Serinibacter salmoneus: one gene and its partner. The main gene of each other region encodes a partner of the protein of the gene in region 2 in a complex. Links are inferred from orthologs where the notes say so. Each region holds a gene or a part of one and is shown on either strand. Other genes may lie near its edges. The genes, in order: groL and groES.

The links.
Region 1: the proteins of groES (region 2) and groL are in contact, whole or in part, in a cryo-EM structure (PDB 8P4O), measured with the Escherichia coli proteins. The link is inferred for Serinibacter salmoneus from one-to-one orthologs.

Annotation. Positions count from the first base shown.
Region 1 is NZ_PDJD01000001.1:2,330,392-2,345,649, forward strand. The notes cover bases 12,351-15,258. They hold groL (chaperonin GroEL), read right to left. Parts: upstream 14,665-15,258; coding sequence 13,036-14,664; downstream 12,351-13,035. Other genes in these bases: ATL40_RS10465 (DUF4031 domain-containing protein), read left to right, coding at 12,351-12,798; ATL40_RS10475 (hypothetical protein), read left to right, coding at 14,886-15,258. Also shown: ATL40_RS10415 (cold-shock protein), read right to left, coding at 1-228; ATL40_RS10420 (helicase-associated domain-containing protein), read left to right, coding at 383-2,800; ATL40_RS10425 (DNA repair helicase XPB), read left to right, coding at 2,813-4,465; ATL40_RS10430 (TPM domain-containing protein), read left to right, coding at 4,544-6,598; ATL40_RS10435 (PspA/IM30 family protein), read left to right, coding at 6,698-7,459; ATL40_RS10440 (NYN domain-containing protein), read left to right, coding at 7,530-8,099; ATL40_RS10445 (response regulator transcription factor), read left to right, coding at 8,198-8,944; ATL40_RS10450 (sensor histidine kinase), read left to right, coding at 8,941-10,422; ATL40_RS10455 (HD domain-containing protein), read left to right, coding at 10,482-11,297; ATL40_RS10460 (NUDIX hydrolase), read left to right, coding at 11,294-11,863; more of ATL40_RS10465, read left to right, coding at 11,860-12,350.
Region 2 is NZ_PDJD01000001.1:602,007-616,662, reverse strand. What follows is about bases 41-2,929. They hold groES (co-chaperone GroES), read right to left. Parts: upstream 1,689-2,929; coding sequence 1,392-1,688; downstream 41-1,391. Other genes in these bases: ATL40_RS02645 (class I SAM-dependent methyltransferase), read left to right, coding at 1,915-2,929; ATL40_RS02655 (WhiB family transcriptional regulator), read left to right, coding at 905-1,195; ATL40_RS15155 (MerR family transcriptional regulator), read right to left, coding at 41-555. Also shown: more of ATL40_RS15155, read right to left, coding at 1-40; more of ATL40_RS02645, read left to right, coding at 2,930-3,129; ATL40_RS02640 (glutamate--cysteine ligase), read left to right, coding at 3,129-4,298; ATL40_RS02635 (GNAT family N-acetyltransferase), read right to left, coding at 4,357-5,022; tRNA (adenosine(37)-N6)-threonylcarbamoyltransferase complex transferase subunit TsaD, read right to left, coding at 5,180-6,235; ATL40_RS02625 (malonic semialdehyde reductase), read left to right, coding at 6,319-6,927; ATL40_RS15320 (sulfurtransferase), read right to left, coding at 6,986-7,966; tRNA (adenosine(37)-N6)-threonylcarbamoyltransferase complex dimerization subunit type 1 TsaB, read right to left, coding at 8,389-9,069; tRNA (adenosine(37)-N6)-threonylcarbamoyltransferase complex ATPase subunit type 1 TsaE, read right to left, coding at 9,364-9,858; alr (alanine racemase), read right to left, coding at 9,855-11,015; ATL40_RS02600 (bifunctional ADP-dependent NAD(P)H-hydrate dehydratase/NAD(P)H-hydrate epimerase), read right to left, coding at 11,012-12,631; ATL40_RS02595 (DUF1275 family protein), read left to right, coding at 12,773-13,597; ATL40_RS02590 (hypothetical protein), read right to left, coding at 13,695-14,105; ATL40_RS02585 (CaiB/BaiF CoA transferase family protein), read right to left, coding at 14,105-14,656. UniProt on the Escherichia coli protein: Together with the chaperonin GroEL, plays an essential role in assisting protein folding.

The DNA of each region.
Region 1 (15,258 bases), 1.7 Mb from region 2 along the record:
ACGCTTGGCACGCGAGACCGAGGGTGCGGGATCGAGCACGCTCACCGAGAGGGCCTGCGGGCCCTTGCGGCCGTCGGCAACCCCGTAGTCCACGCGGGTACCCGGACGCGGGTTCGTCACGTCCTGGGGCAGCGCCGAAGCGTGCAGGAATACCTGCGTTCCGTCGTCGCCGGTGATGAAGCCGAATCCTCGATCGGCATCGAAGAACTTGATTTTGCCTGTGGGCACTGGTGGTCCATTTCAACTGCACGGGCGGTGGAGATCCCATGGTAGCGGCCCGCACCACCGATCCCGTCTCGTTACCCGGCCGTCCGCGCCGACCTGCACACCACCGCCACAATCGGGGTGTGACCGCCTCCTGCGCGCGGCCTATCGTGGGCGGGTGCCCGAGGCCCATCCCGACCTGCTCGCGTGGAGCGACGACGCCCTCGCCGACCTGCTGCGGCGGCGGCCCGATCTGGCCACGCCGGCGCCGGGGAGCATCACCGCCCTGATCACGCGTGCGGGCACGGCACACTCCCTCGCCCTGGCGGTCAGGCGCCTGGACCGGGCGCACCTCGCCGCCGCCGAAGCGGTCGTGGCACTCACGGTGCTCGAGCGAGGAAGCGATGCCGAGTCGGTGAGCCACGCGATAGGCCTCCCGGCGCTGCCGTTGCTGCAGTCCCTGGCCGCTCAAGCCCTCGTGGTCCCGGAGTCCACGGGATGGCAACCCGTCCCGGGCCTGCGCGAGGCGCTCCCCCAGCCGGTCGCCGGACTCGCACTCGATGTCACGCGCGAACCGGGCGCGAGCGCCGCGACAGAGCGCGACCTGCGCACCCTGAGCGACGGCGCACGCCGTATGCTGGACGCGCTGTTGTGGCGGTCCCCCGTGGGCACGCTGCCGCGGGACACCGAGGGGCCGGCCGCGACTGCGGTGCGGGAACTGCGGGACGCGGGTGCCCTGGTGACGCACGGGAGCGGACGCGTGGCGGTCCCGGGGGCGATCGCCCTGGACCTGCGCGGGGGACGCACTCACCGCTCGATCCCGGCCACTGCCCCTACCCCGCAGGCCGTGGCGCGCGAGGAGGAGTCGATCCGCGCGGAGGCCGCACTCGCCGGCCAGGAGTGCGTCCGGCACCTCGAGGACCTCACGGATGCCTGGGCGAACCGGCCCGCCCCCGCGCTGCGCTCGGGCGGGGTGGGTGTGCGCGAGTTGAAGCGGACTGCCGATGAGCTCGGCCTGGCGGAGCAGGATGCCTCCCTGCTGATGGAGCTCGCCGCCGAGGTCGGGGCGGTGGGGACAGTGACCGACGAGGACGGCGTCCTGTGGGCACCGGTCCAGGACGACGGGTTCGCCCGCGCGCCCAGCGGTGGACCACCCGCTCGGGGTGGCACGCAGGCACCGGGGACGACCGACCCGGTGGCGATACGGTGGGCGGAGATGGCCGCGGCCTGGTGGCGCAGCGACCGCGCGTTCGCCCTGGTCGGGTCCCGCGCGCCGGACTCTGCCCTGTACTCCGCCCTCGAGCCGGGCCTGGAACGCGGCTGGGCCCGATCCCTGCGTCGCTCCGTGTTCGCTGCGCTTGCGGCCTGGCCGCACGCAGCCGCTCCCGACTCCGAGGCGATCCAGGCGCACCTCGCGTGGTCGGCACCGGTGACACCGCCGCCGACCTGGGCGGTGCAGGCGGTGCTGCGGGAGTCGGCATGGCTGGGCGCGATCGGCGCGGGCGCGCTGAGCGAGGTCGGACGAGCCCTGCTCGACCTGGAGGAGGACGACGCCGACCCCGATGACCCCGCCGACCCCGACGACGGACGCGGCACCGACCGGGAAGTCGAGAACCGGGACGTCGAGAACCGCGCAGGCGAGGACCGGGCAGACGAGACCCGCCCCGGCGGGGGTGTGCCCAGCCCGACCGCGACGCGGGAGCGAGTGCCCGCGGCGCTCATCGCGGCCTGCGCATCGGTCCTGCCGCCCACCGTGGACCGGATGGTGGTGCAGGCCGACCTCACCGCCGTCGTGCCCGGGCGACCCAGCGCGGCGCTTCGCGCGCTGCTTCGGGTCAGCGCACAGGTGGAGTCACGCGGCGGGGCGCTGACGGTACGTTTCACACCCCGCTCGCTCGAGACCGCCCTGCACGCCGGCACCAGCGCCGGCGCGCTCCTGGAGGACCTGCGCGAGGCCAGCATGACGCCGCTGCCGCAGGCACTGGAGTATGCGATCGGTGACGCCCAGCGACGTCTCGGTTCGCTGCGCGTGGGCGCTGCCACGTGCTATCTCCGAGCGGACGATCCCGCGGAGCTCGCCGCTCTGCTGGCCCATCGCGACCTCGACCTGCGACCGATCGCCCCGACTGTCGCCATCACCCACCATCGCCCCACCACACTGGCTCACCTCATCGGTCGGCACGGGATGACAGCGCGGGTCGAGGGACCCGACGGTGCCCTGCTGGAGCTCGGCCCGCGGCGCACCAGCGCCCCCACCCGCCCCGCGACGTCGAGTGCCCACCGCTCCTCCCGGGTCACACGGACCGCCAGGCAGGCCGCGGTCCGTGCCATGCGCGAGGGCGAGGAGCGCGCCGGTTTCTCCAGCGCGAGCGGGGGCGAGGGCGGCACCGACCCGAGCGTGCTGCGCGCGCGGCTGGCCGCCGCGGTCCGCACCGCAGCGCCCGTGGTCCTGGCCATCGCCGACGGCGACGGTGCGGTGGTGCGGCGGCGTGTGCTCCCGCTGCGGGTGGGAGTCGGGTCCGTTCTCGGACGCGATCTGGAACGAGGGACCGACCTCACCGTGGCCCTGCACCGGCTCCTGGACGTCGCCACCTGAGACAATGGCCGGATGCCCGATGGTGCCCTCATCGTCCAGTCCGACAAGACCCTCCTGCTCGAGACCGCGCACCCGGATGCGACCGCGGCCCGACACGCTGTCGCCCCGTTCGCCGAACTGGAGCGCGCACCCGAACACATCCACACCTACCGCATCACCCCGCTCGGCCTGTGGAACGCCCGTGCGGCGGGCCATGACGCCGAGGGCGTGGTCGACGCCCTCGTGCGGCACAGCCGCTACCCCGTGCCGCACGCCCTGCTGGTGGACGTGGCCGAGACCATGTCGCGCTACGGCAAGCTCCAACTGCTCGCGGATCCCGCGCACGGGCTCGTGCTGCACGCCCTCGAACCCGCCGTGCTGACCGAGGTCCTGCGCTCCAAGCGCACCCGGGGACTGGTGGGCGAACGGCTCGGGGACGCGGACGCCGTCGTGCACCCCTCCCAACGCGGCCCCCTCAAGCAGGCGCTGCTGAAGCTCGGGTGGCCCGCGGAGGACCTCGCGGGCTACGTGGACGGGGAGAAGCACCCGATCGCCCTGACCCAGGAGGGATGGACTCTGCGGCCCTACCAGCACGAGGCCATCGACTCCTTCTTCCACGGCGGCTCCGGGATCGTTGTGCTGCCCTGCGGCGCGGGCAAGACCCTCGTGGGTGCGGGCGCCATGGCGGCCTCCGGCACCACCACGCTGATCCTCGTCACCAACACCGTCAGCGCTCGGCAGTGGCGCGACGAACTGCTGCGCCGCACCAGCCTCACCGAGGACGAGATCGGGGAGTACTCCGGTGCCCGCAAGGAGATCCGCCCGGTGACGATCGCGACCTATCAGGTGCTCACGCGCAAGCACAAGGGTGCCTACCCGCACCTGGAGTTGCTCGACGCCAGGGACTGGGGTCTCGTCCTGTATGACGAGGTGCACCTGCTGCCCGCCCCGATCTTCCGGATGACGGCGGACCTGCAGGCGCGCCGCCGGCTCGGTCTGACCGCGACCCTGGTGCGCGAGGACGGGCGGGAGGACGAGGTGTTCTCCCTCATCGGGCCGAAGCGGTATGACGCGCCGTGGAAGGACATCGAGGCACAGGGATACATCGCCCCCGCCCGATGCATCGAGGTGCGCCTGACCCTGCCGGAGGACCTGCGGATGACCTATGCCGCCGCGGAGCCGGAGGACAAGTACCGCCTCGCCGCCGCGTCACCGGGCAAGACGGAGGTGGTCCGCGCCCTGGTCGCCCGGCACTCCGGTGAGCCGACCCTGGTGATCGGTCAGTACCTCGACCAGCTCGCGGAACTGGCCGAGACCCTGGATGCCCCCCTGATCACCGGGGAGACGAGCGTGAAGGAACGCGAGCGGTTGTTCAACGCGTTCCGCAGCGGCGAGGTCGCCGTCCTCGTGGTGTCCAAGGTCGCGAACTTCTCGGTGGATCTGCCCGGGGCCAGCGTGGCGATCCAGGTCTCCGGCGCCTTCGGCTCCCGGCAGGAGGAGGCCCAGCGCCTGGGCCGGCTGCTTCGCCCCAAGGGCGAGGGCCGCACCGCGCACTTCTACGCCGTGGTGGCCCGGGACACCGTGGACGCCGACTTCGCGGCACACCGGCAGCGCTTCCTCGCCGAACAGGGGTACTCCTACGAGATCGTGGACGCCGAGGACCTGGGCGCACACGAGCAGCGCTAGGCAGCACCGAGCCCCAGCGAGCAGCCTGAACCGACCCGGCACGTTGCGTCCAGCGCACCGAAGGGCAAGGATCACCCCATGCAGCTCGGGCTTCCACGACCCCTCACGCACGCCTCCACGACCCCCTCCGGGCCGCCCGGCCGCCGCAGGGGTCTGCGCACGCTCCTGACAGCGCTGCTGGTGGGCCTCGGCATGCTGACCGGCGCCGGCGGCGCCGTCGCGGACGCGCCCTTCTCCATGCCGCAGCCGCTCGTGGACACCACCACGGACCAGGTGCTCGCGGAATCCACCGCGCAGATCGAGGCCGCCCAGGTCCAGGTACAGGACGCCGGGGACTACTGGCTGTGGGTGGTGTACGTGGACTCCTTCGACGGTGTGGACCCCGTGGAGTGGGCGGATGAGACCGCCCGCAGTTCCAGCCTGAACGATGAGGACCTGCTGCTCGCGGTGGCGGTGGAGGATCGCGCGTTCGCGATCTCAGCGGCGCAGTCCGTGCCCGACGGCGTGGTGAACGGGGCCTATGACGCGGCCCGCACCGCGCTCTCGCAGGCCGCGTCCGGCTCCGCTCCCTGGGGGGAGGCGGCTGTGGCCGTCGCGGACTCCCTCACCGCTCCCAGCGGCGCGGCGACCTTCTTCGTGGTGGCCGCGATCGTCGTCGTGGTCCTGGTCCTGGTGCTGTTCCTCTACTACCGGGCGAGCAAGAAGCGCCGCGCGGCCCTCGCCGAGCAGGACACGCAGTCGCTCGTGGACCGCTCGGGCAGCGAACTGGTGGCCCTGGACGACCAGGTGCGCACCATGCAGGAGGAACTGGGTTTCGCCCAGGCCCAGTTCGGGACCGAGGCCACCATCGAGCTCTCGCGAGACCTGCAGGCGGCGACCGAACGCACGACCCACGCCTTCCAATTGCGCCGTCAGCTCGAGGAGTCGTCCGACGAGGCCATTCGGCGCCGCTGCGCTGAGGAGATCCTGGCTGTCTGCGAGCAGACGCAGGCGGCGCTCGAGGCGCACGAGGACCGTCTGGACGAGATGCGCCAGGCGCAGCAGGACGCCCCCGCCGCGCTGGGCCGGCTCTCCGAGCGTGCCGAGAGCCTGCTCCCCCGCGTCCAGTCGGCACGGGAGCAGGTGGCCGCGCTGGCGCAGCGCTACCCGGCCACCGCGCTGGAGACCGTCCAGGACAACCCCGACCGCGCCGCCGCGCTCATCGACTCGGCACGTGCTGCCGTGGCCGAAGGTCAGCAGGATGTCACCGCGGGCGACCTCGCCGCGGCGGTGGAGGCGACCCGCGTGGTGGAACACGCCCTGGGGCAGGCCGAGTCGCTGCTCGACGGCGTGGCCCGCGCGGAACAGGACCTCGCCAACGCGGGAGCGCGGGTGGCGAGCGCCATCGCCTCGATCAGCGGCGACGTCGCCGACGCCAGGCGCCTGGCCGCCACCGACGCCGGGGTGCAGGCCCTGGTGACCGGCGCCGAGGACTCCATCGCCCGCGCGTCGCGTGCCACCGACCCCGGCGGTGACCCGTTGGGCGCCCTGGCCGAGTTGGCGCAGCGGGAGGCCGCGCTGGACGGCGCCCTGGAGCCCTACCGGGAGGCGGACGAGATCGCCCGCCGCGCCCAGGCGCAACTGACCGAACGCTCTCAACGGCTCACCTCCCAGATCCAGGGGATCGACGCCTTCATCTCCGCACGCCGCGGCGTGGTCGGGCCCCAGGCCCGCACCGAACTCGCCGAGGCGCTGCGACTGATGCAGCAGGCGCAGCGCCGCGGCCCAGCCGACCACAAGGCGGCCGCGGCGGACCTGACGCAGGCGGAGCAGCACGCGACGCGCGCCCACCAACTCGCCCAGCAGGACGTCTCCTCCTGGCAGTCCACCCCGCAGCAGGTGCCCGGACGGGTCGGCGGTACCGGTGGGGTGGACCTCGGATCCCTGGTGCTCGGCGGGATCCTCGCCGGTGGCGGTCGCCGCCGCGGGCCCTCCGTGCGGTACGGCTACGGATCCTCGCGCGGGAACACCATCAGGTTCGGCGGCTCGGGTGGTCGCTCACGGGGTGGGTCCCGGGGTGGCGGCTTCGGCGGCGGCTCACGTGGCGGTGGCCGGGGCGGCTCGCGTGGCGGTGGCCGGGGCGGCCGCTTCTAGCGTTCTCCTAGGCGATACCCAGCGAGCGGCCCTAGGGTCGAACCCGACAGCATCATCCGCGCGGCTTCGGCCGGCGGCCGACACGGAGAGAAGGAGATCATGGCGGAGAAGCAGACGATCCTCGGACGGATCGGACAGCTGGCGCGGGCCAACATCAACTCGCTGCTGGACCGTGCGGAGGACCCGCAGAAGATGCTGGACCAGCTCATCCGGGACTACAAGAACACGATCGTCGAGGCCGAGAACGCGATCGCCCAGACCCTGGGCAACGTGCGCCTGGCGCAGTCCGACCTCGAGGCGGACAAGGCGGCCGTGCGGGACTGGGGCGCGAAGGCGACCGCCGCCGCCCAGACCGCACAGCGCAAGGCGTCCGAGGGCAACGAGGCCGAGGCGCAGCGCTTCACCGAGCTCGCTCGCATCGCCCTGGGCAAGCAGCTGGAGTACGAGCGCGAGGTCGCCACCGAGGAGCCGATCGTGGCCTCGCAGGCCGAGACCGCGGAGAAGCTGAAGGCCGGCCTTGCCGGGATGAAGGACAAGCTCGGACAGTTGCAGGACAAGCGCGACCAGCTCGTCGCGCGGGCGAAGGCCGCCCAGGCCCAGGCGCAGATCCACGACGCGATCGGCTCGATCAACGTGCTCGACCCCACCTCGGAGATCTCCCGGTGGGAGGACCAGGTGCGCCGCGAGGAGGCGATGGCCGCCGGCCGCGCCGAGCTCGCCGCCTCGAGCCTGGAGTCCCAGTTCGCCTCCCTGGAGTCCGCGGGAGACGAGGCCGAGATCGAGATGCGTCTCGCGGCGCTGACCAACCCCGGCGGGGTCCTGCCCGCCTCCGGCAAGCGCGACGAGATCACGGGCGGCTGAGATCGCGACCATCCCGCCATGGCGAGGCCCGAGCGCGTCTGCGCTCGGGCCTCGCCGCTAGGGTGAGCCCATGGAGACTGACGCGCAGCGCCGCACCTACCTGCTGGTCGACGGTGAGAACATCGACGCCACGCTCGGGCTGAGCGTGCTGGGGCACCGTCCCAACCCGGAGGAGCGTCCGCGCTGGGAGCGGGTGAACAACTTCGCCCGGGAGCGGTGGGGTCAGCCCACCACCGCGCTGTTCTTCCTCAATGCCTCCAACGGGCAGATGCCGATGAGTTTCATCCAGGCACTGCTCGCACTGGGCTACCACCCGATCCCGCTGTCCGGGGCGCCGCACGAGAAGGTCGTGGACATGGGTATCCAGCAGACGCTGGAGGCCATCGCCGAACGGGGCGGCGACGTGATGCTGGCCAGCCACGACGGCGACTTCCTGCCGCAGGTGGAGCGCCTCCTGGAGGGTGATCACCGGGTCGGCGTCCTGGCCTTCCGTGAGTTCACCAACGCCCACTTCTCCGAACTCACCGACCGGGGCCTGACGATCCACGACCTGGAGGACGAGGTCGGCGCCTTCAACACCCCGCTACCGCGGGTGCGGGTCATCCCGATCACCGAGTTCGACCCGATGCGCTACCTGTAGCCGTTCGCGCCGTCTCCGGCTCACCTGGACCTGCCGCGCCTGGGAATCGCCCAGGCGCCTCCCAGGAATCCCCCAGGTACGCCCGCCATGATGGCCGGGTGAACACGACCGCAGCCCGCACCTCCGCCTCGACCGCCACCCGGGAGCCCGAGGCTCGCCTCGCCGTCGTGGACGACGAGGCCAACCTGCGCGATCTCCTGGGTTCCTCGCTCACCTTCGCCGGGTTCGAGGTCCACACGGCCGGTTCCGGCGCGGAGGCCGTGACGCTGATGACGCAACAGAGCGTGGACCTGGTGGTCCTGGACGTGATGCTCGGCGACATGGACGGCTTCGAGGTCACCCGCGTGCTGCGCAACCGCGGCATCACGGTGCCGGTGCTGTTCCTCACGGCGCGCGACGACGTGGAGTCCACCGTTGCCGGCCTCACCGTCGGCGGGGACGACTACGTCACCAAGCCCTTCAGCCTGGAGGAGCTCGTGGCGCGGATCCGCGCCGTGCTGCGCCGGACCAAGGAGTCGAGCGAGTCCAGCGCGATCCTGCGCTACGCCGACCTGGAGATCGACGACGACGCCCGCGAGGTCCGCCGCGCCGGGCGGTTGATCAACCTCTCCCCCACGGAGTTCGAGCTGCTGCACTACCTGGTGGCCAACGCCGGCCGGGTGCTCTCGAGGATGCAGATCCTGGACCACGTGTGGGACTACGACTGGCGGGGCGAGCCCACGATCGTGGAGTCCTACATCTCCTACCTGCGCCGCAAGGTCGACGCCCCGGGCCCGGACGGCGAGGAGGTCGTCCCCCTCATCCACACCCGGCGCGGCCTGGGCTACGTGCTCAAGACACCGTGAGCCGCGCTCCGACGGCGTGGCGCAACGCCCCGCTGCGGGTCCGCCTCGTGGCGCTGTTCTCCGTGTTGCTCGTGGCGGCGCTGAGCGCCGTCGGGGGGCTCGCGCTCACCCTGCTGCAACGCTCGTTGGTGACGGAGTTGGACGAGCAGCTCGCCGGCGCCGCTCAGCCACTGGTCTCCCAGTCCCTGGAGTCCTTCGACCGACCCGGTGGCGGCAGTACGGGCGACCCGCTGCGTCCCACCGACTACGCGGTGATCATCGCCGACACCGAGGGCAGCGTCGTCACCAGCACGCTGAGTCAGGACTCGGGGGCCTCGCTCCCGGACGTCGGCTCGATGGACCTGGCCACCGTGGAGGAGTGGGGGAACTCCCCTCGGACCGTCCCCTCGCAGGAGGGAACCGGGCAGTGGCGGGTGCTCGTGGCGCCCCTCAGCAGCGGGGAGGGGACCGTGGTGGGCACCGCCGCCGTCGCCCTGCCGATGAGCTCGGTGAACGCGACCATGTCCACGATGGTCAAGGCCATCGTGGCCATCGGGATCGGCGTGCTCGTGGCCGTGGGCGTGGCCACCTACCTCGTGGTGCGCTCCAGTCTGCGCCCCCTGCAGCAGATCGAGACGACGGCCGCCGGTATCGCCGCGGGTGACCTCTCCAAGCGTGTGCAGGGCGGCCCGGAGACGACCGAGGTCGGCTCGCTCGCGGCGTCCCTGAACACCATGCTCGGCCGCATCGAGGAGTCCTTCGAGGTGCAGCGCGCCAGTGAGGAGAAGATGAAGCGTTTCGTCAGCGACGCGAGCCACGAGTTGCGCACGCCCCTGGCGACCGTCAAGGGCTACTCCGAGTTGTACCGACTGGGCGGCATCCCCGAGTCCGAGATCGCCGGGGTGATGACACGCATCGAGGGTTCAGCGACCCGCATGGAGGCCCTGGTGCACGACCTGCTCACGCTGGCCCGGCTCGACGAGAGCGCGCCGCCCGCCGTCACCCGGGTGCCCCTCGCGGGCCTTCTGCAGGACGCCGCGGCGGAGTTGCGTGCCCTCGACCCCGAGCGGCGCGTCACCGTGGAGGTGGCCCCGGACCTCGCGGCGCTGGCCGAGGAGGCGGGGCTGCGACGCGTGCTGACGAACCTGCTCGGCAACGCCGCGAAGTACACGCCGTCCGGTTCACCGGTGGAGATCCTTGCCCACCGCGTACCCGCCGACGCCCTCGAGCCGCGCCAGCGCGAGGGGGTCGAGGGCGGCGAGGTGGGCGAGGTCGTCATCGAGGTGCGCGATCACGGCCCCGGTGTCCCGGAGCGCGATCGCGCCCGCATCTTCGAGCGATTCGCCCGCCTGGACTCCGGCCGCACCCGCGATGCGGGTGGCACCGGGCTCGGCCTGTCGATCGTGGCCTCCCTCGTCGCCGCCATGTCCGGTGAGGTCGCCTGTCTGCCGACACCCGGTGGCGGCGCGACCATGCAGATCCGACTACCTTCCGCCTGAACCCGCCACGGCCACCCAACGGGGTTACGATGGTCGCCGCCGTCGCGAGAGGTGGAGAGATGGGCGTGACCCAAGCGCCACAGTGGTTGGTCCCGGCGTTCGTCCGTAGTGCACGAGCGATCGGGGCGGATGCCCCACAGCCCCAGATCGAGGCGGTGGCGCTGGGTCTCATCGACAACTGGTCGAGTCCGGACCGGCACCACCATGCCCTCAAGCACCTGGTCGACGTGCTGGCGAGCATCGACGAGATCGCCGAGGAGACCCACGATCCCGACGTCGTGCGCATCGCCGGCTGGTACCACGGCGCGGAGTTCACCTCGGGTGTGGTGGCCGCCTACTCCCAGCGCGCCGGCGAGGACACCGAGTCCAGCGCCGACCGCGCACGCGCGGAACTGACCGGGCTCGGGGTGCCGGCCGAGACCGCCGAGCGGGTGCGCGACCTGATCCTGCAGATCCATCGCCACTCCGCCTCCGAACGCGACGTCGACGCGCAGGCCCTCAGCGACGCCGACCTCGCGGGTCTGGCGTGCGAGCCGCAGAAGTACGCCGCCTACCGCAAGAACGTCCGCGCCGAGTTCGCGCACATCCCCGCCGAGGACTACCTCCAGGCGCGGATCAAGATCCTGCGCAAACTCACCTCCCGCTCGCGGATCTTCTGCTCCCCCATGGGTTCACGCTGGGAGGAGCCGGCACGGGAGAACATCGCCGCGGAACTGTGCCGCCTGGAGAACGAGCTGGACGGGTTGGACCGCACCGAGGCCGCCCCGCAGGTGCGCGTCGAGTCCTCGGCGCACCCGGCGGAGGGTTCCCAGGTGCACCGGGTCTCGCAGGCCGAGCAGAGCGGCACCACCCTCGGCCGGGCGCCGCGCCTGTGACCGGCCGCGAGGCCACCCACCCGCTTGCGGCGTCGGCCGCCGAGGCGCTGCACGCCTGGGAGCCGAGCACCGAGACCCAGCGCTCGCTACGCGAGGCCTACCTCGCCGCGCTGCTCACCGACCCGGCGATGCTCTGGCGTTCCCACCGCGCCGGGCACCTCACGGTCGGCGGCCTGGTCCTGACAGCGGACGCCACGCACGTGCTGCTCGTGCTGCACCCCAAGGCGGGGATGTGGCTCCCGCCCGGGGGCCACCTCGAACCCGAGGACCCCACCCTGCTCGCGGGCGCCCTGCGCGAGGTGCGCGAGGAGACCGGGGTGAGCGACGCCGTCGCGCACCCCGCACCCGTCTACCTCGATGCGCATCCGTTCTCCTGCCGCGGGGAGCCCAGCCGTCACCTGAACATCGGGTTCGCGATGCGCACACCGGCCACGCCCGACGGCGCCCTGCCGCCCGTGCAGATCAGCGAGGAGTCCCTGGACGTGCAGTGGTGGCCGCTGGATGCACTGCCGCAACCACGACCGGCGCGGCTGGAGGCGGAACTGCGGGCGGCCGCGCTCGCATGATCCTGATCGATCCTCCCGTGTGGCCCGCGCACGGGACGGTCTTCTCCCACCTGGTCTCCGACGCCTCGCTCGGCGAACTGCACACCTTCGCCGTGGCCGCCGGCATCCCGGCCCGGGCCTTCGACGGCGACCACTACGACGTGGCCGCGCGCTGGCACGAGGTGCTCATCGCCCGTGGGGCGGCACCGGTCAGCGGCGGCGACCTGGTGCGCCGGCTGCGCGCGAGCGGCCTGCGCCGCACCGCCCACGCGCGCCGGGCGGAGCGGGATGACCTCCGGCGACGCTGGGCCGGCCTCAGCGACGGGAGCACACCGGGCGCGGCCTGGGGCGGGATCGGCGAGGATCTGCTGGCGCGCTGGTCGCAGCGCGGGCGGCTGCACCATGGGCTCACCCACCTGCGCGAGGTGCTGGACGCCGTGGACCTGCTCACCGCCCGGGGCCAGGCCCCGAACCAGGTGCGACGGCGGGCCCTCCTGGGTGCCTGGTTCCACGATGCGGTCCACCGCTCGGGGCGGGCCTTCGAACACCAGGGGGGCCGCGCCGTCGTGCCCGGTCAGGACGAGCGGGACAGCGCGGCGCTGGCGCGCGCGGCGCTCGCGGGGACCCGACCCGCACGCGAGGGCGAGGCGGTGGCGGCCCTCGTGACGATGACCGCGGACCACCGCCCGAGCCCGGGGGACCAGGCGGCGGCGATCCTCAGCGACGCGGACCTCAGCGTGCTGGGGTCCTCCCCCACGCGCTACGCGGACTACGCCGCCGCCATCCGTGGCGAGTACGCGGACGTCCCGGAGGCGGACTTCCGCGCGGGCCGCGCGGCGATCCTGCGGGATCTGCTCGCCGGGGACCTGTTCCACACGCCGGCCGGACGGGCGCGCTGGGAGGACGCCGCGCGCCGCAACATCGCCGACGAGATCACCCGCCTCACCTCGGACTGACCGGACTCTCCCGCCGAACGTGCCCTTGCGCCGCCCGCGCGCGAGCGAACCCTGCGCAACCCATCGCTCGGCGCACCCAGCTCCCGCCGAACGTGCCCTTGCGCCGCCCGCGCGCGAGCGAACCCTGCGCAACCCATCGCTCGGCGCACGGGGCACGCGAAACGGGCGGCCACCCCCGAGGGGGTGACCGCCCGCTGACTCACTGCGCGCGCGAGGCGCGAGGTGGTCGGCTCAGCCTCAGAAGCCCATGCCGCCCATCTCGTCGCCGCCGCCGGCGGGAGCCGGAGCCGGGGGCTCGGGCTTGTCGGCGACGACGGCCTCGGTGGTCAGGAACAGACCGGCGATGGAGGCGGCGTTCTGCAGCGCGGAACGGGTCACCTTCACCGGGTCGTTCACACCGGCGGCCAGCAGGTCCTCGTACTCGCCGGTGGCGGCGTTGAGGCCCTGACCGGCGGGCAGGTGACGGACCTTCTCGGCCACGACGCCGCCCTCGAGACCGGCGTTGATCGCGATCTGCTTGAGCGGGGCGTCGATCGCGAGCTGCACGATCGTGGCGCCCGTGGCCTCGTCACCCTTGAGGTCCAGCTCGGCGAAGGCAACCTTGCCGGCCTGGATGAGGGCGACGCCACCACCGGCGACGATGCCCTCCTCGACGGCCGCCTTGGCGTTGCGCACGGCGTCCTCGATGCGGTGCTTGCGCTCCTTGAGCTCCACCTCGGTGGCCGCACCCGCCTTGATGACGGCCACGCCGCCGGCGAGCTTGGCGAGGCGCTCCTGGAGCTTCTCGCGGTCGTAGTCGGAGTCGGAGTTCTCGATCTCCGCGCGGATCTGCTGCACGCGGCCCTCGAGCATCTCGGCGTCGCCGCCGCCCTCGACGATGGTGGTCTCGTCCTTGGTGACGACGACCTTGCGGGCCGTGCCCAGCACGGACAGGTCGGCGTTCTCCAGGGTGAGACCCACGGTCTCGGAGATGACCTGACCACCGGTGAGGATGGCCATGTCCTGCAGCATCGCCTTGCGGCGGTCACCGAAGCCGGGAGCCTTGACGGCCACGGAGCGGAAGATGTTGCGGATCTTGTTGACCACGAGGGTGGCCAGCGCCTCGGACTCGACGTCCTCGGCGATGATCACGAGCGGCTTGCCGGACTGGATGACCTTCTCCAGCAGCGGCAGCAGGTCCTTGACCGTGGAGATCTTCGACTCCACCAGCAGCACGTAGGCGTCCTCCAGGACGGCCTCCTGGCGCTCCTGGTCGGTGACGAAGTACGCCGAGAGGTAGCCCTTGTCGAAGCGCATACCCTCGGTGAGCTCGAGCTCCAGGCCGAGGGCGTTGGACTCCTCGACCGTGATGACGCCCTCCTTGCCGACCTTGTCGATGGCCTCGGCGATGAGCTCGCCGATGGCCGGGTCGTTGGCGGAGATGGCGGCGGTGGCGGCGATCTCGTCCTTGGTCTCGATCTCCTTGGCCTGCGTGCGCAGCGCCTCGGTGACCTTCTCCACGGCGACGTCGATGCCGCGCTTCAGCGCGATCGGGTTGGCGCCGGCGGCGACGTTGCGCAGACCCTCGCGCACGAGCGCCTGGGCCAGCACGGTGGCGGTGGTCGTACCGTCACCCGCGACGTCGTCGGTCTTCTTGGCGACCTCCTTGACGAGCTCGGCGCCGATCTTCTCGAACGGCTCCTCGAGCTCGATCTCCTTGGCGATCGAGACGCCGTCGTTGGTGATCGTGGGGGCGCCCCACTTCTTCTCCAGGACGACGTTGCGGCCCTTCGGGCCGAGGGTGACCTTGACGGCGTCGGCGAGGCGGTTCAGGCCTCGCTCCATGCCGCGGCGGGCCTCCTCGTCAAAGGCAATGATCTTGGCCATGTGGCTGACGATCCTCCGTGTTCGGGCGTGTCACCGGCTCGATGCCCGCGACGGACGACGGCGCCGAGCACGGTCTGGTCCCGTACCCCGCGACGCCTCATCGGCTCCGGTGGTTCTGTCACTCTCACCGCGAGAGTGCTAACGCCATTATTGGCACTCTCACCACGAGAGTGCAAGCAGCGGTGCCCCGCGCGCGGGCACCCATCGCCTACCGTGGCGTGGTGACCTCCCGACCGACCTCGCGCCGACTGACCCGCTGGGGCCTGGCCTGGCGCCTCCTGGCCACCGCGGCGGCCCTCGGGGTGCTGACCGCGGGCCAGCTCGTGGACACCGACGACTACTTCCCGCTCGGCTCCCTGTCGCAGTACGGCGCGCCGAAGGACCTCAACGGCACCGTGCGATCGGTCTACCTCGAGGCGCAGTTCGAGGGCGAGAGCGAGATCCGCACCCTCGGCCTCAACCACGCCTCCACCGGCGTGGCGCGCGGCGAGATCGAGGGCCAGCTCGGCCGGTTCATGGACGATCCCTCGCTGCTCCAGGCGATCGCGGACGCCCACGCCCGGCTCCGCCCCGAACGCGCTCAACCGGAGGTGC
Region 2 (14,656 bases):
GCCGTCCACGCTCGGCGCGGCGAGCGCCGCGTGCTCGCGGACGATCTCCAGCATCGCGGCAGTGACCGCGACCTCCGGCTCGTGCCCGGGCACATCGGATCGCTCCGCATCCGCGAGGATGCCGAACGCCGGCTCCACCCGGCTCAGGTACGTCTCGAGAAGACCTCGGCGCCCGACCGAGGCCCGCAGTACCGTGACCAACCGGTCATGACCCGAATCGATCGCCGCCGCCGCGAGCGAGAGCGCATCGAGATCCTCCACGAGCGCGTCCGGCACCGGCGCGGACTGTTGCGCCATGCGTGCGGCATCGCCCAGTGCGACACCGCGCTCCGTCAGCGCTCGCATCGTCTCCAGTCGTGCCAGGTCCTCCTGCGAGTACCGGCGATGAGAACCGGCGGCGCGCCCCGATGGTCCCAGGCCGTAGCGCCGATCCCACGTACGCAGCGTCGAGGCGGCCACGCCCAGTCGCGCGGCGACCGCGGCCACCGTCAGGTGCGCCTCGACCGCGGCCCGCTCACCGCCGTTGGATGTTCCCCCATCCCGCTGGCTTGACATCGGTTCCCCCTTACCTCGGTCATGCAGCCACACGACGAGTCTGCCAGGAGGACGGCCCCGGGTGCGGAAGAAGTTTTGCGTGCAGTCACACCGCCTCAGACCGCAGCGAACGACCCCGAGGCCGCCCACGAACCACATACCCGCGCACAACGTCGTCCCAGGTCAAGAGCGCAACGACGCTCCACGACCCCGGTCGCGACCAGATGCGCAGGTCCTCATGCGTTCACCTCCGAGCCACCTCCGAGACGCCTAATGCCGCGAACTGGTCACGGACGCCCCTTGAATCGGAATTGAGTCGAATATAAGGTCGTCTCAGCCCGTCAGCCCCCCGACAGGAACGGAAGCCCTCATGGCTGAACTCTCCCGCCTCCCCGGACCCGCGATGCATCACTGGGAATGGCAGTACGAGGGCGCCTGCCGCAAGGCAGAACCGTCGATCTTCTTCCACCCCGAGGGTGAGCGCGGCAGCGCGCGGCGCCGCCGGGACGAGGCAGCAAAGGCAGTGTGCGCACAATGCCCCGTGGTGGCGATGTGCCGCGAGCACGCGCTGTCCGTCCGCGAGCCCTACGGCGTGTGGGGCGGACTGTCCGAGGACGAGCGGGTCGCCATCCTCGACGGCTCGCTGCGCCGGGCCGGCTGAATCGCCCTTCCCGCAACCGGCGCGCGCTCGGGAATCGACGACGGCATTCGCGAGCGCGCCGGTCCTCGATGCCCCTCGACCGGGAATCGCAATGCGGGATTGCGCGTGAGAGGTGCTGACACCGACGACAAACGCCCCGCTCCGGCATGGCCGGAGCGGGGCGTTTGTCGTTGCGCGGGTCAGCGCCCGCCGCGAATCACTTCTCGACGATCGCGAGGATGTCGCGAGCCGAGAGGATGAGGTAGTCCTCACCCGAGTACTTCACCTCGGTGCCGCCGTACTTGGAGTAGATGACGACGTCGCCGACTGCGACGTCCACCGGGACGCGGTTGCCGGAGTCGTCCACGCGACCCGGGCCCACCGCGAGCACCTTGCCCTCCTGGGGCTTCTCCTTGGCGCTGTCCGGGAGCACGAGCCCCGATGCCGTGGTCTGCTCGGCCTCGAGCGTCTGAACGACGATCCGGTCCTCGAGCGGCTTGATGGAGACCGACACGTCGGACCTCCCCTTCCGTATCTGATGGGAACGACAGGTTCAGCACCCTCCCTCGCACGGGTCCGCCGTCGCGGGGGTCGAACCACCACGAGCTCGGGTACTGGGCGAGGACCGCGCCCTCACGGGTGCGACCTCGATCCGCCGCCAGTCTAGGAAGCCGATTAGCACTCGGTCAAGGCGAGTGCCAACGGTCCGCTCCGCACCGAGAATGCGGCAGGATCGTGGGGTGGACCTCGACGCACTCTCCGCCCTGGCCGAACCCGCGGGATGGGCGCTCCTGGCCGAGCTCCCGCCCTACGACGAGAAGCGGAGCCTCGCGCTCGGCTCGGCGCTGCGGGAGGCCGGCTTCGATCCCGCCCTCGTCGCTGCTGCCTTGACCCAGTCCCGGCTGCGAGCCAAGGCGGTCACCAAGTTCGGCGACCTCGCGCGCGACATGCTCTTCACCCCCGACGGCCTGGAGCAGGCCACCCGGCTGAGCCTGGCCGGGAGGCACGCCCACCGCTACGCCCAGGCCGGCGTGCGCACCGTGGCGGACCTCGGCTGCGGCATCGGGGCGGACGCGATGGCGCTGGCCGGCATGGACCTGCGGGTGCTGGCCGTCGAGCGCGATCCCGCCACCGCCCTGGTCGCCGGCGTCAACCTCCGTCAGCTCCCCGAGGCCCGGGTGATCCAAGCCGACGCCCTGGACCCCGCGGCCGTGGACCTGAACGCGGTGGACGGCATCTGGGCCGACCCCGCGCGCCGCACCGGCAAGGGGCGCGTGCACCGCCTTGCCGACCACTCCCCCGACCCCCACACCCTCATGGCGCTGCGCGAACGCGTCCCCGCTCTGGGCATGAAGCTCGGGTCCGCCCTCGCCCACCGGGAGATCCCCGATGACGCCCACGCCCAGTGGATCAGCGTGGACGGCCAGACCCTGGAGGCCGACCTCTGGTTCGGCCCGCTCGCTCCCGAGGGCCCAGGGCGCAGCGCCCTGGTGATCCAGGGCGAGTCGGCCACCAACCTGACCTGGCAGGGCACGGCGAGCTCCGCCGTCGAGCAGGCCCCGGACGGCCCCCTGGCCGGGTATCTCTATGAACCCGACGGCGCGATCATCCGCGCCGGCCTGGTCGCCGAGGTGGCGCGCACCGTGGGTGGGCACCTCATCGACCCGACGATCGCGTACATCACCTCGGCCACCCTCACCCCTACCCCCCTGGCGACGGCGTTCCGCGTGCTGGACTCCATGGGCTTCTCCCTCAAGCGGCTGCGGGCCTACCTGCGCGAGCGCGGCGTGGGGCGCCTGGAGATCAAGAAGCGCGGCAGCGCCCTGGACCCCGCGACGCTCCGTGGACAACTCTCGCTTCGTGGCCCGAACTCCGCCACGATCGTGCTCACACGCATTCGTGGGGCGGCGCAGGTCCTGGTCGTCGAGCGGGTGCCCCACGCCGAGGAGACCTGATGGCCCAGCCTCACCCGCTCACCTTCGCCGAGTCCGCACGCGGCACCATCGGCCTGGAGTGGGAACTCGCCCTGGTGGACGTGGACTCCGGTGACTTGCGCCAGGTGGCCGAGCCGATCATCGAGGCGGTCGCGCCCCCCGGCGGTGGGGAGCACCCCAACATCAAGCAGGAGCTGCTGCTCAACACCGTCGAGGTCGTCTCGGGAATCAACACCACGGTCGACGGCGCCGCCACCGATCTCGATCGGGCGATCGAGGAGATCCGCGGGATCACCGATCCGCTGCGCGTGGAACTGCTGTGCGCGGGCACCCACCCCACGGCGCGGTGGCGGCGGCAGAAGGTCACGAACAAGCAGCGCTACGCCACCCTGATCGACCGCACCCAGTGGTGGGGGCGGCAGATGCTCATCTACGGCGTGCACGTGCACGTCGGCATCGAGGACCCCGCCAAGGTGCTGCCGATCATGCGCGCGCTGCTGACGGTGGTGCCCCACCTGCAGGCCCTCTCGGCGTCCTCGCCGTTCTGGGGCGGGGACGACACCGGCTACGCCTCCAACCGGGCGCTGATCTTCCAGCAGCTTCCCACGGCCGGGCTGCCGTTCCAGTTCGAGACCTGGGGTCAGCTGGAACAGTACGTCGGCGACATGATGCACACCGGCGTGATCGACACCTTCGACGAGGTGCGCTGGGACATCCGCCCCTCGCCCCGGCTGGGGACCATCGAGGTGCGGGTGTGCGACGGCACCACCAACGCGATGGAGCTGCGGGCGCTGGCCGCGATGGTGCACTGCCTCGTGGAGCACTTCTCCCGGATGCTGGACGCGGGCGAGGACCTGCCGACGATGCCGAGCTGGTTCGTGCAGGAGAACAAGTGGCGCTCGGCGCGCTACGGCATGGACGCGATCATCATCACCGACCGCGCCGCGAACGAGGAGCTCGTCACCGACTCCGTGGCGCGGTGGGTGGAGGACCTGCTCCCGATCGCCCGCGACCTGGGGTGCGAGCAGGACCTCGCGAACCTCCGCGTCGTCCTGCGGCTCGGGGCCTCCTACCAGCGTCAGCGCGCCGTGGCGCGCCGCAACGGCGGCGAGCTGGACGCCGTGGTGGGCTCGCTGATCCGGGAGATGCGCGCCGGGCGGCCGCTCCCCAACCCCGCGCGCGGCGCCTGAGCCCCGTTCCCCTCCTTCGCGAGGCAGTTCTGCAGCCACCGCGAGGCAGTTCTGCAGGTCAGTCGCTCAGGATGGCCCGGACCGGCTCGACGCCGTCGAGCACCACGGGCCCGCCCAACAGTGCCTGGTTCGCCTCCCGAACCTGCGCGAACCGCTCCCGGGTCATCACCCAGCGTCGTTGCTCGACGGCCGCGCCCTCCCGCACGAGGCGAGCGGCGCCGTCGGGCACATAGCCCACCCGCGCGGAGACGGCGTTCGAGGCCGGGTTGTCCGCGAACGCACCGGAGCGCACCACCTGCGCGCCGAGCCCGTCGAAGAGCAGCTCGAGCATGAGCGCCCGCATCCGGGTCCCGATCCCGCGCCCCTGGTACTCACGGCCGAGCCACGAACCGGTCTCGACCTCCCCGAGCACCGACCAGTCGGCGCCCGAGGCGCCCTGGATCCCGACGGGGACCCCGGCCACGAGCGCGCCGAGCTCGAGCACCACACGCGAGGGCCCGACGGCGCCGCGCACCTGCCACTGATAGGTCACCACGTTCCGGGCGACCTCGAGGGGCGTCCCGCGGGTCCAGGGCTGGTAGAACGGCATCGCGCCCGGGTCGTGGATGCCGCGCGAGGCGAGGTCGGCGAGGTCGACCATCAGAGCGTCGCCGATCCACCGCAGCTCCAGGTCGCCGGCGCGGGCGCGCAGGCCCGCGGCGGGCCATATCTCGGTGAGGTCCATGTGCCGATGCTGGCACAGGTGGCACCTGCAGAGTTGCCTCGCGGCGCCTGCAGAACCGCCTCGCGGTACCTGCAGAGTTGCCTCGCGGTGCCTGCAGAACCGCCTCGCGGCGCCCGCAGAGTTGCCACGCGGTACCCGCAGAACCACCTCGCGGCGTTTAGGCGGCGGGCGGCACCACCGTGACGCCCAGCGGCATCTGGGAGTCCACCGGCAGGTCCCACGGCGAGGCGGGCAGGCCGGCGCGCGCCACCGCGGAGCCGAGCGCCGCGATCATCGCGCCGTTGTCGGTGCAGTACCGGATCGGCGGGATCCGCACCTCCACCCCGGCCTCCTCACACCGCTGCGCGGCGAGCTCCCGCAGCCGCGAGTTCGCCGAGAACCCACCCCCGATCACCAGCGTGGAGGCGTCGTAGGCGGCGCATGCCCGCAGGGTCTTGGTGACCAGCACATCGGCGACCGCCTCGGAGAAGGAGGCGGCGACGTCGGCCCGCGAGTACGCCTCTCCCGAGGCCTCGTGGGCCTCCAGGTAGCGCGCCACGGCCGTCTTCAGGCCGGAGAAGGAGAAGTCGTAGGGGTGGCGCGCGAGCTCCTTGCCCTTGGACAGGCCGCGCGGGAACGCGATAGCCGCCGGATCGCCCTCCTTCGCGAGCCGGTCCACGTGCGGCCCGCCGGGGTAGGGCAGGCCCAGCAGGCGACCCACCTTGTCGAACGCCTCCCCCGCGGCGTCGTCGATGGTCTGCCCGAGCTCGACCACGTCGGTGGCGATGTCGTTGACCAGCAGCAGCGAGGAGTGCCCGCCGGAGACCACCAGCGCGAGGAATCGCTCCGGGAACGCGCCGTGCACCAGTTCGTCGACGGCGGCGTGGCCCACCACGTGGTTGACGCCGTACAGCGGCACCCCCAGGGAGAGCGCGAGCGCCTTCGCCCCGGCGGTCCCCACCGTCAGTGAGCCCACCAGGCCCGGGCCGGCGGCGACGGCCACGGCCTCCACATCGCCCAGGTCCACCCCGGCGCGGTTCAGCGCCTCGTCCAGGGTGGGGCGCAGCGCCTCGAGGTGGGCGCGCGAGGCGACCTCCGGCACGATCCCGCCGTAGCGCGCGTGCTCGTCCATCGAGGTGGCCGTGACGTCGGCGAGCAGCTCGCGGCCGCGCACCAGGGCGATGCCGGTCTCATCACAGGTGGACTCGATACCGAGAACGAGGGGTTCAGTCACGGGCACCGAGCCTACCGGCGCCGGGATCTGTGACACGCGCCACGGCGCGGAATACTCCGCCACCACGAGGGATTGCCCAGATCATGACCGCCGAGTCGACCACTACGCAGGAGTCCGAGATCGTCGCTGCCCTCTTCACCGAGGGCCGCACGGTGAACCACTTCACCGGGGGCGAGGTGGATCCCGCCGAGGTGTACGCGGCCTACGAGGTGATCAAGTGGGGGCCGACGGCAATGAACGCCTCTCCCCTGCGCCTCGCCGTGGTTCCGCAGGGCCAGGCGCGGGAGGCCCTGGCGCCGCACATGAGCGCCGGCAATCGGGACAAGACCGTGGCGGCGCCGCTGGTGGTGATCGCCGCCGCCGACTCCGACTTCCACGAGCAGATCCCGCTGCTGGCGCCCCACCGCGCCGCGTGGGCGGCGCAGTTGGCCGAGAACCCGGAGCAGCGGGCCGCATTCGCCCGCACCAACGCGCTGATCCAGATCGGCTACCTGATCCCCACGCTGCGCTCCCGTGGTCTCCAGGTGGGGCCGATGGCGGGCTTCGACGCCGCCGGGGTGGACGCCGCGTTCTTCGCCGGGTCGGGGTGGCGCAGCCTGCTGGTGCTCAACCTCGGGTGGGGGATGGCCGACGGCGGAGCGCACCCGCGTGCACCACGCCTGGATGCGGAGCTCGCCGTCCGCACGCTGTAGCGACAACACCGAGCCGGCATGTCCGGACTACCTCGCGATCGGAGCGGGACGGCCTCGGTCAGGCGGGCCCGGCGGCGACCTCGCGGTCGGGATCGTTGCTCCACTGGGAGAACGATCCGGGGTAGAGCGCAGCGTCGATGCCGAGCGAGGCCAGCACCGCGACGGTGTGGGACGCGGTGACGCCTGAACCGCAGTACACCGCGACCTCGGCTGCGGCGTCGTGCGCCTGCGCCACCACCCCGAGGGCGGCGAAGCGGTCCCGCAGGTCCGCCCGCAGGTGCCCGTCGCCGGTGAGGTTCTCGGTGGTCGGCGCGCTCACGGCGCCCGGGATGTGGCCCGCTCGCGGATCGACCGGCTCCACCTCACCGCGGAATCGCTCGCCCGCCCGCGCGTCCAGGAGGACGCCGTCGGCCGAGGCGGCCAGCGCCGCCGCGCCGTCGGCATCCACCACCGCCAGGTGCGCTCCCGCTGCGGGGTCCTCGAGGGTGATGTCGCCCGGTCGTGGGCGCACCGCGCCCTCCTCGAGGTGCTCCCCCGCCGCCACCCAGGCGCGCAGGCCGCCGTCCAGGATCGAGACCCTCCTCACGCCGGCGGCGCGCAGCAGCCACCAGGCGCGGGCCGCGGAGGTGCCGCCGGCGTCGTCGTACACCACCACGTCCCGCTGCGCGGTGATGCCCCAGCGGCGCGCGGCCTCCTGCAGGGTTGCGGTGGTCGGCAGCGGGTGCCGCCCGAGCGCGGGTGAGGCGGGTGCCGCCAGCTCGGTCTCCAGGTCCACGAACACGGCGCCCGGCAGGTGCCCGGCGAGGTAGGACTCGCGCCCATCACTGCGCCCGAGGGCCCAGCGGACGTCCAGCAGGACGGGTGCGTGCGGGCTCCACACCGCGCGACGCACCGCGGTGACATCCACGAAGGCGGGGGCGATCGGCGGCGGCGGCGTCGGCGCCGTCGTCGGCGTCTGGGGCTCGGCCGGTGGCAGGGTGGCCTCGGCCCCCACCGGCCCGACGCCGGCCGTGCGGGAGGGCGCGAGCGGCAACCGCATCACCACCGCGTCCAGCCCCTCGGGCTGGTAGTACTTGCGCCGCAGCGCCACCGGGGAGAACCCGGCGTTGCGGTACATCTGGGCGGCGGCGCCGTCGTTCGCGCGCACCTCGAGGAACAACTCCTCGCCACCGGCCTCGCGGACCGCCGCGATCAGGGCGTCCAGCAGCGCCGTTCCCACGCCGCGGCGCTGGGCGTGCGGGGAGACCCCGATGGTGGTGACCGTCCACTCCGGGTCGAGCGCCACGCCGGCCCAGCCGAGCAACACTGTGGGGTCCTCGTCCTCCACCGCGGCGACGTAGGTCTTGCCGGGGTGAGCGAGTTCGGCCTCGTAGGAGGCCCGGGACCATGAGCCCGCGCCGAACAGCACCGCCTCGAGGTCCATCACCGTGGTGAGGTCCTCGGGCGTGAGCGGCCGCAGCCTCATCGGCCGCCCGCCATCGCCGAGGCGGGCTTGCCGTGGATATCGGGTCGCCGCAGGTACAGCGGTTCGGTCGGTACCGCCTCGCCGCGCTCCACCCGCGCCGCGGCGAGCAGCGCGATCTGGGAGACGTCGAAGCTCGCCGCGAGCACGCGGGCCGCGGCGAACTCCTGCGGGTACAGGTCGGTGCCAGGTCCGGCCACCGCCTCACCCGTGGCCGCCAGGCCGGCGGAGCGCACGACGGCGTGGGGCTCGCTCAGGCGGATCCCGCCGGCGCTCCCGGGCTCGAGGCGGTAACGCGCGGTGTAGACCTCCTTGCGGCGCGCATCGGTGACGATGCGCACCTCGGAGAGACCCTCGGGTGCGTGGGCCGCGACGCCCGCGGCCCATGCGTCCAGGCTCGGCACCCCCCACACCGGCAGGTCGCGGGGCCGGGCGAGCATGGCGGCGGTCACGAGCCCCACGCGCAGACCGGTGAAGGGAGCGGGACCGGTGCCCACGGCGATCGCGTCGAGATCACCGATGCCGACACTCGCCTCCTCGAGGACGCCGGCGACCAGGGGCGTCAGGCGCTCGGCGTGCCCCCGCGGGTCGGGACTGCTCGCGCTCGCGAGCGTCACGCCGTCGCGCACGAGGGCGACGGCGCTGCCGGAGGAGGTGTCGAGGGCGAGGATCGTGGCCACCCCACCAGCCTAGATCCCCCCGCGCGCGCACCCCATACCCGCCGAACGATGAGTTACGCCGCCCCCATACCCGCCGAACGATGAGTTACGCAGCCCCGCAACACCGAAACCCGGCACAACCACCCGCTCGGCGAGAGGGTGCCTGCACAACAGCACGCTCGGTGGCGGGCAGAGGCAGGAGGTCTGGTGAGGGTGGGGGCCGCTCCGGAGTGGCTGGGCGTGAGGCGCGAGGAACGAGCGCCTGGGCAGAGCGGCCCCCACCCTCACCAGGCCGGACCGGACCCGCAGCGCGCCTCAGACCCGCAGCGGGGTGAGGTCCACGCCGGCCCAGCGCTCCCCCACGGCGACCAACGTCACGCTGCGGCCGCGCTCGACCTCGTCCCCGCGGGCCCGATCGATGCGCACCTCCAGCCGGTCGTCGCTGAGGTTCTCCGCGAGGCCCTCGCCCCACTCCACGACCGTGACGGACTCCTCCAGCGAGGAGTCCAGGTCGAGGGCGTCGAGCTCCTCCAGGCCGCCGAGGCGGTAGGCATCCACGTGCACGAGGCCGGGGCCCTCCCCGAGCGGTGGGTGCTCGCGAGCGATGACGAAGGTGGGCGAGGCGACCTGACCGCGCACCCCGAGACCGGTGCCGATGCCCTGGGTCAGCGTGGTCTTCCCGGCGCCGAGGTCGCCGGTGAGCACGAGCAGGTCGCCGGCGCGCAGCAGCGAGGCGAGCGCCGCGCCGAGGGCGCGGGTGGCGTCGGCGTCGGGCAGATGGATCTCGATGGCGGTCTGAGTCTGAGTCATGGGGTCCTCTGGGTGGTGGGCTGGATCGCCCCGTCGCGGTGGTGGACGCGCGGCACCCGCACCCCGAGTCGCGTGACGATCTCGTAGCTGATGGTCCCGGCGGCCTCGGCCCAGTCCTGGGCGGTGGGTTCGCCGTCGGTGCCGGCGCCGAACAGCACCGCCACGTCCCCGGCGGCCGCGCTCGAGTCGGCGCCGAGGTCGAGCACGAACTGGTCCATGCAGACCCGGCCGGCGATCGTGTACCGCCGCCCGGCCACCTGGACCGGTCCTGCGGACCCGGCGTGCCGCGGGATCCCGTCGGCGTAGCCCAGTGGCACGTCGGCCAGGACCGTCTGCGCGGTGGTGGTGTAGGTGTGGCCGTAGCTGACGCCCTGTCCGGCGGGCGCGTGCTTGACCACCATGAGGGAGGCCTCCAGCCGCATCGCGGGCTCCAGGCCCACCTCCCCGGCGCTCACGCCGGGCAGCGGGCTGAGCCCGAACACGGCGAGCCCTGGCCGCACCAGGTCGAAGTGCAGGTCCGGGCGCACCAGGGTCGCGGCGGAGTTTGCCAGGTGGCGCAGCTCCAGGTGGGCGCCGCCTGCCTCGGCGAGCGCCACCGCCTCCAGGAACACCTCGCGCTGGGAGGCGGTGGTGGCGGAGGTGACGTCCTCCGCGGAGGCGAGGTGCGACCACACCCCGACGACCTCGACCTCGCCGGCCGCCTGCGCGCGCAGGGCCTGGTCGAGCATGTCGCGCCAGGCGGGCAGGAACTGCCCGCCGCGCCCGAGGCCGGTGTCGACCTTGAGGTGGATCCGGGCGGTGCGCCCGGTGGCGGCGACGGCGGCGCGCACCTCCGCGAGCGCCCACGGTGCCCCGACCGACAGGTCGATACCGGCCCGAACGGCCCGCGCCAGCGGTGCCCCGGGGGCGTAGATCCACGTCAGCAGGGGCGCGTCGACCCCGGCGGCGCGCAGGTCCAATGCCTCGGACAGTTGCGCCACACCGAGCCAGGTCGCCCCGCCTGCCAGCGCCGCGCGGGCACTGGGCACCAGGCCGTGCCCGTAGGCGTCCGCCTTGACCACGGCCATCACCGGCGCGGTGGCCCGCTCGCGCAGGGCGGCGACGTTGCGCTGGATCGCCGCGAGGTTGATCAGGGCGCGTGCCGGGTAGTCGCTCACCCTCCCAGTGTCCCATCGAGCAGGTCACGGATCACGGACGGGAGCGCCTCGGCCACGTCGAGCGCCGTGATCGGGCCACCCACCGACCCGCCGGCTGGCGCACGCCTGGTCCTCGACGCCTCCACCCCTGCGGCCCCCTCCACCCCGGCCGCCCGCCGCGCCGCGCGCCCGTGCACCGAGGCGGCCACCGCCCCCAGCCGCGCGGTGAGTTCGGGATCGGCGCCGGCGCCCGTGAGGTCGCCCGCCCGGGAGGCGAGCACCATCCCGGCGAGCCCGGCGAGCACGTCCCCGGCGCCGGCGGTGCCGAGCCACGGCGTCGCCTCGGCCTGGGAGTGGACCGGCCCGCTCGGCCCGGCCACCAGCGTGGTGGCGCCCTTGAGCAGCACGGTCGCCCCGGTGAGGTCCACGGCGCGGCGCAGCGCCCGCACCGGCAGTGCCTCCACCCGGGCACGGTCCCAGCCGGCGCGGGGGTCGCGCGCGGCGAGCAGCCCCGCGAGCTCCCCGGCATGCGGCGTGAGCAGCACGGTGGCGGGCAGCCGCTCGGGCAGCACCGCGAGCGCCCCGGCGTCGGCGACCACGGGGATCCCGCGCTCGACGGCGTGGGTCAGGGTCCGCTCCAGCCACGCCAGGCGCTCGGTGTCCCCCGCCCCGACCCCGGAGCCCAGCAGCCACGCCTGCACGCGGCCCACCTGGTCGGCCTCACCCAGTCCGCGCACCACCTCGGGGTGCCGCGTGAGCACCTGGGCGGCCGCGGCGTCGGGCCCGGCGTAGCGGACCATGCCCGCGCCCGCGCGCACGGCCGCGCTCGTGGCGAGCACCGCAGCGCCGGGGTAGGTGTCCGACCCCGCGGCGATGCCGAGCACGCCGCGGGTGTACTTGTGGTCGGCCGGTCCGGGAACGGCCCACTCCTCGGCGAGGTCACCCGCCTCGAGGCGCACGACGGCGTGGCTCGCCCCCGTCAGGTCGAGGCCGAGCGCCACCGTGGTCACCTCCCCGGCCGCGACCTCGGCCGGCGGCAGGAGCAGTGCCGGCTTCGCGGTGCCCATGGTGACCGTGCGGTCGGCGGGGAGAACGCCCTCGGGGAGCGCGCCGTCGTCCACCCCCACACCGCTGGGCACGTCCACCGCCACGACCCAGGGCCGCTCACCACGTGGCCGGGAGGCCATGGCGCCTCGCAGCGCGGTCACGACCTCCAGCGCCCGCCCGCGCAGGCCGCTGGAGGCGCCGATCCCCGTGATGCCGTCCAGCAGCGCCGCGCAGCCGGCGAGGCGCCCCGCGAGCTCGCCCGCGTCCTGGTCGGCGTCCAGGAACCGCGCCCCGGCCGCCCGCGCCCGCGCGGCACCGGCCTCGTGCATCGCCCGCCCGACGCCCACGATCTCCACCGCCGCCCCGCGCCGCGCCAGGTGGGCGGCGGCGATGAGGGCGTCGCCCCCGTTGTTGCCGCCACCCACCAGGACCCCGATCCTGGCTCCGACCACGCGGCCGCGCCGCGCGCGCAGGTCACTCGCGACCGCGAGGGCGAGGGCGAACGAGGCGCGCTCCATCAGCGGGACCCCGGCTGCCAGCAGGGGCGTCTCGGCGTCGACGACGTCCGTCACCCGGTGCGCGGTTCTCATGCCCCTATCCTGCCGCGCGCCCCACCCGCGCACAGGGCCCGTGCGACCGAGGGGGCAATATCGCCGCAAACGGGTTAGCGTGTCGTCAGGCGCGCTTACGCGCCCTCGCACATTTTCTCGGTATTCCTGGAGTCTCCCCTCGTGACGACCTACAAGCAGATCGATTCCCACCCCGAGGCGGTGCGGTTCCCGCTGATGGAACTGCCCGTCATCGGATTCGTCCTCGCGTTCGTCTGCGGAACGCTGAACGCGTGGACGCTGATGAATGCCGCCACGTTCGCGACCGTGCAGTCCGGCAACGTGGCCTCCTCCGGCATCTACCTGGCCACCGGTGAGTGGTCGAAGTTCTTGTTCGCCTGGGGTTCGGTGATCGCGTTCGGCCTCGGGTCCTTCGTCTGCGGTTACTTCATGACCACCTGGCTGCGCAAGGGTCGCGTCTACACGGTGCCGGTGCTGTGGGCGGAGGGCCTCATCATCGCCCTCATGGCCGTGCTGTGGGCCACCAGCGTGATCCCCGAGACCAAGACCGGCGCGCAGATCGTCTGCTTCGTGGTGAGCTTCGTGGCCGGCGCCCAGGGCAACTCCTTCCACAAGAACCACGGCATGCTCTACGGCAACGTGGCGGTCACCTTCGTGGTGCAGGCCGCGTTCAACTTCCTCGTGCAGTCCTTCATCAACAAGAAGGGCATCAACGGCGAGCCGAACCTGAAGTGGTCCGGGATCTTCTTCCTGGTGCTGCTGGGCTTCGCCGGCGGTGGCGCGATCGGCGCCCTGACCAACGTGTGGCTCGGCTGGGAACACGACGCGACCCAGGACGGTGTGCTGGTCAACGGCACCCCGGTGGCGGGGACCGGGTGGGCGCTGCTGCTGCCCGCCGCGCTGACGATCATCCTGGCGCTCATCGCCGGCCGCCAGAAGCACCGCAACCTCGACCCGGACCCGACCGCCGGCGGCCTGATCCCGTGACCGGCTGACGCCGGCACACGCTCAGCACACGCTCAGGACAACCACAAGCGCCCGCGACCCATGGGTCGCGGGCGCTCGTGTGTGCGGCAGGTCGACCTCAGCCGCGTGCGGCGGCCGTCCACCGGGCGTCGGCGGGCAGGACCGCCTGCGCATCCCAGGTCCGGCTCGCCTGCTCGACCCAGGCCGCGACGTCGGGCAGCGTCATGGTGGTGGAGTTGATCTGGATGTCCGCCACCACCCGCTCCCCCTGCGCCGCCTCGGGGTCGGGGATGTGCTCGACCGTGACCCGGGAGTGCAGCTCGATCGCGCCCCACCCCTCCTCCGGCTTACCCGCCGCCACGGCCTTCGCCCACACCTCGGCCATGAAGGAGCTCGCCACTGCCCCGGCGTACAGGGTGTGGGTCGTCTCCTCGCCGCCACCCGAGCCGTGGGTGATGCTGTGCTCGGCGAACCCGGTCAGACCGGGAACGAACGGGGTGGCGGCGACCTCGGTGAACGGAGTGGCCATCAGGCGAATTCCGCCCGGATCGCCTCACCGTGCTGGTTCAGCGTGGGCGCGTCGTGCTGCGCCCCGTAGGAGTTCCAGGTGCCGAACTTCATCGGCGAGCCCGGCACCTCGCGGCCGTCCACGACCTTGACCATGCCGCGCTCGATGATCTGCGGCAGGCGGCGGGTGTCGTCCACGTTCAGCACGATGCCGACCGGCACACCCGCGGTCTCCAGGGCGTCACGCCACACCTCGGCGACATCGGTGGTGGTGACCGACTCGATCGCGGCCTTCACGTCCGCCCAATTGGTGGCGCGGTCGGAGTTGGTGACGAACCGCTCGTCGGTGACCCACTCGGGGTGCCCGAGTGCCTCGGAGAACACCTTCCAGAGGTGGTCGTTGCCCACGCAGACCGCCAGCGGCTGGTCCTTGGCCTCGAAGGTGTCGAACGGGTACATGAACGGGTGGCGGTTCCCGATCCGGGTGGGGCGCTCGTGCAGGCCGAGGGCGTCCATGAGTCCGTGCTCGAGCAGCACGAACGTGGAGTCGAGCATGGAGACGTCCACCGTGGA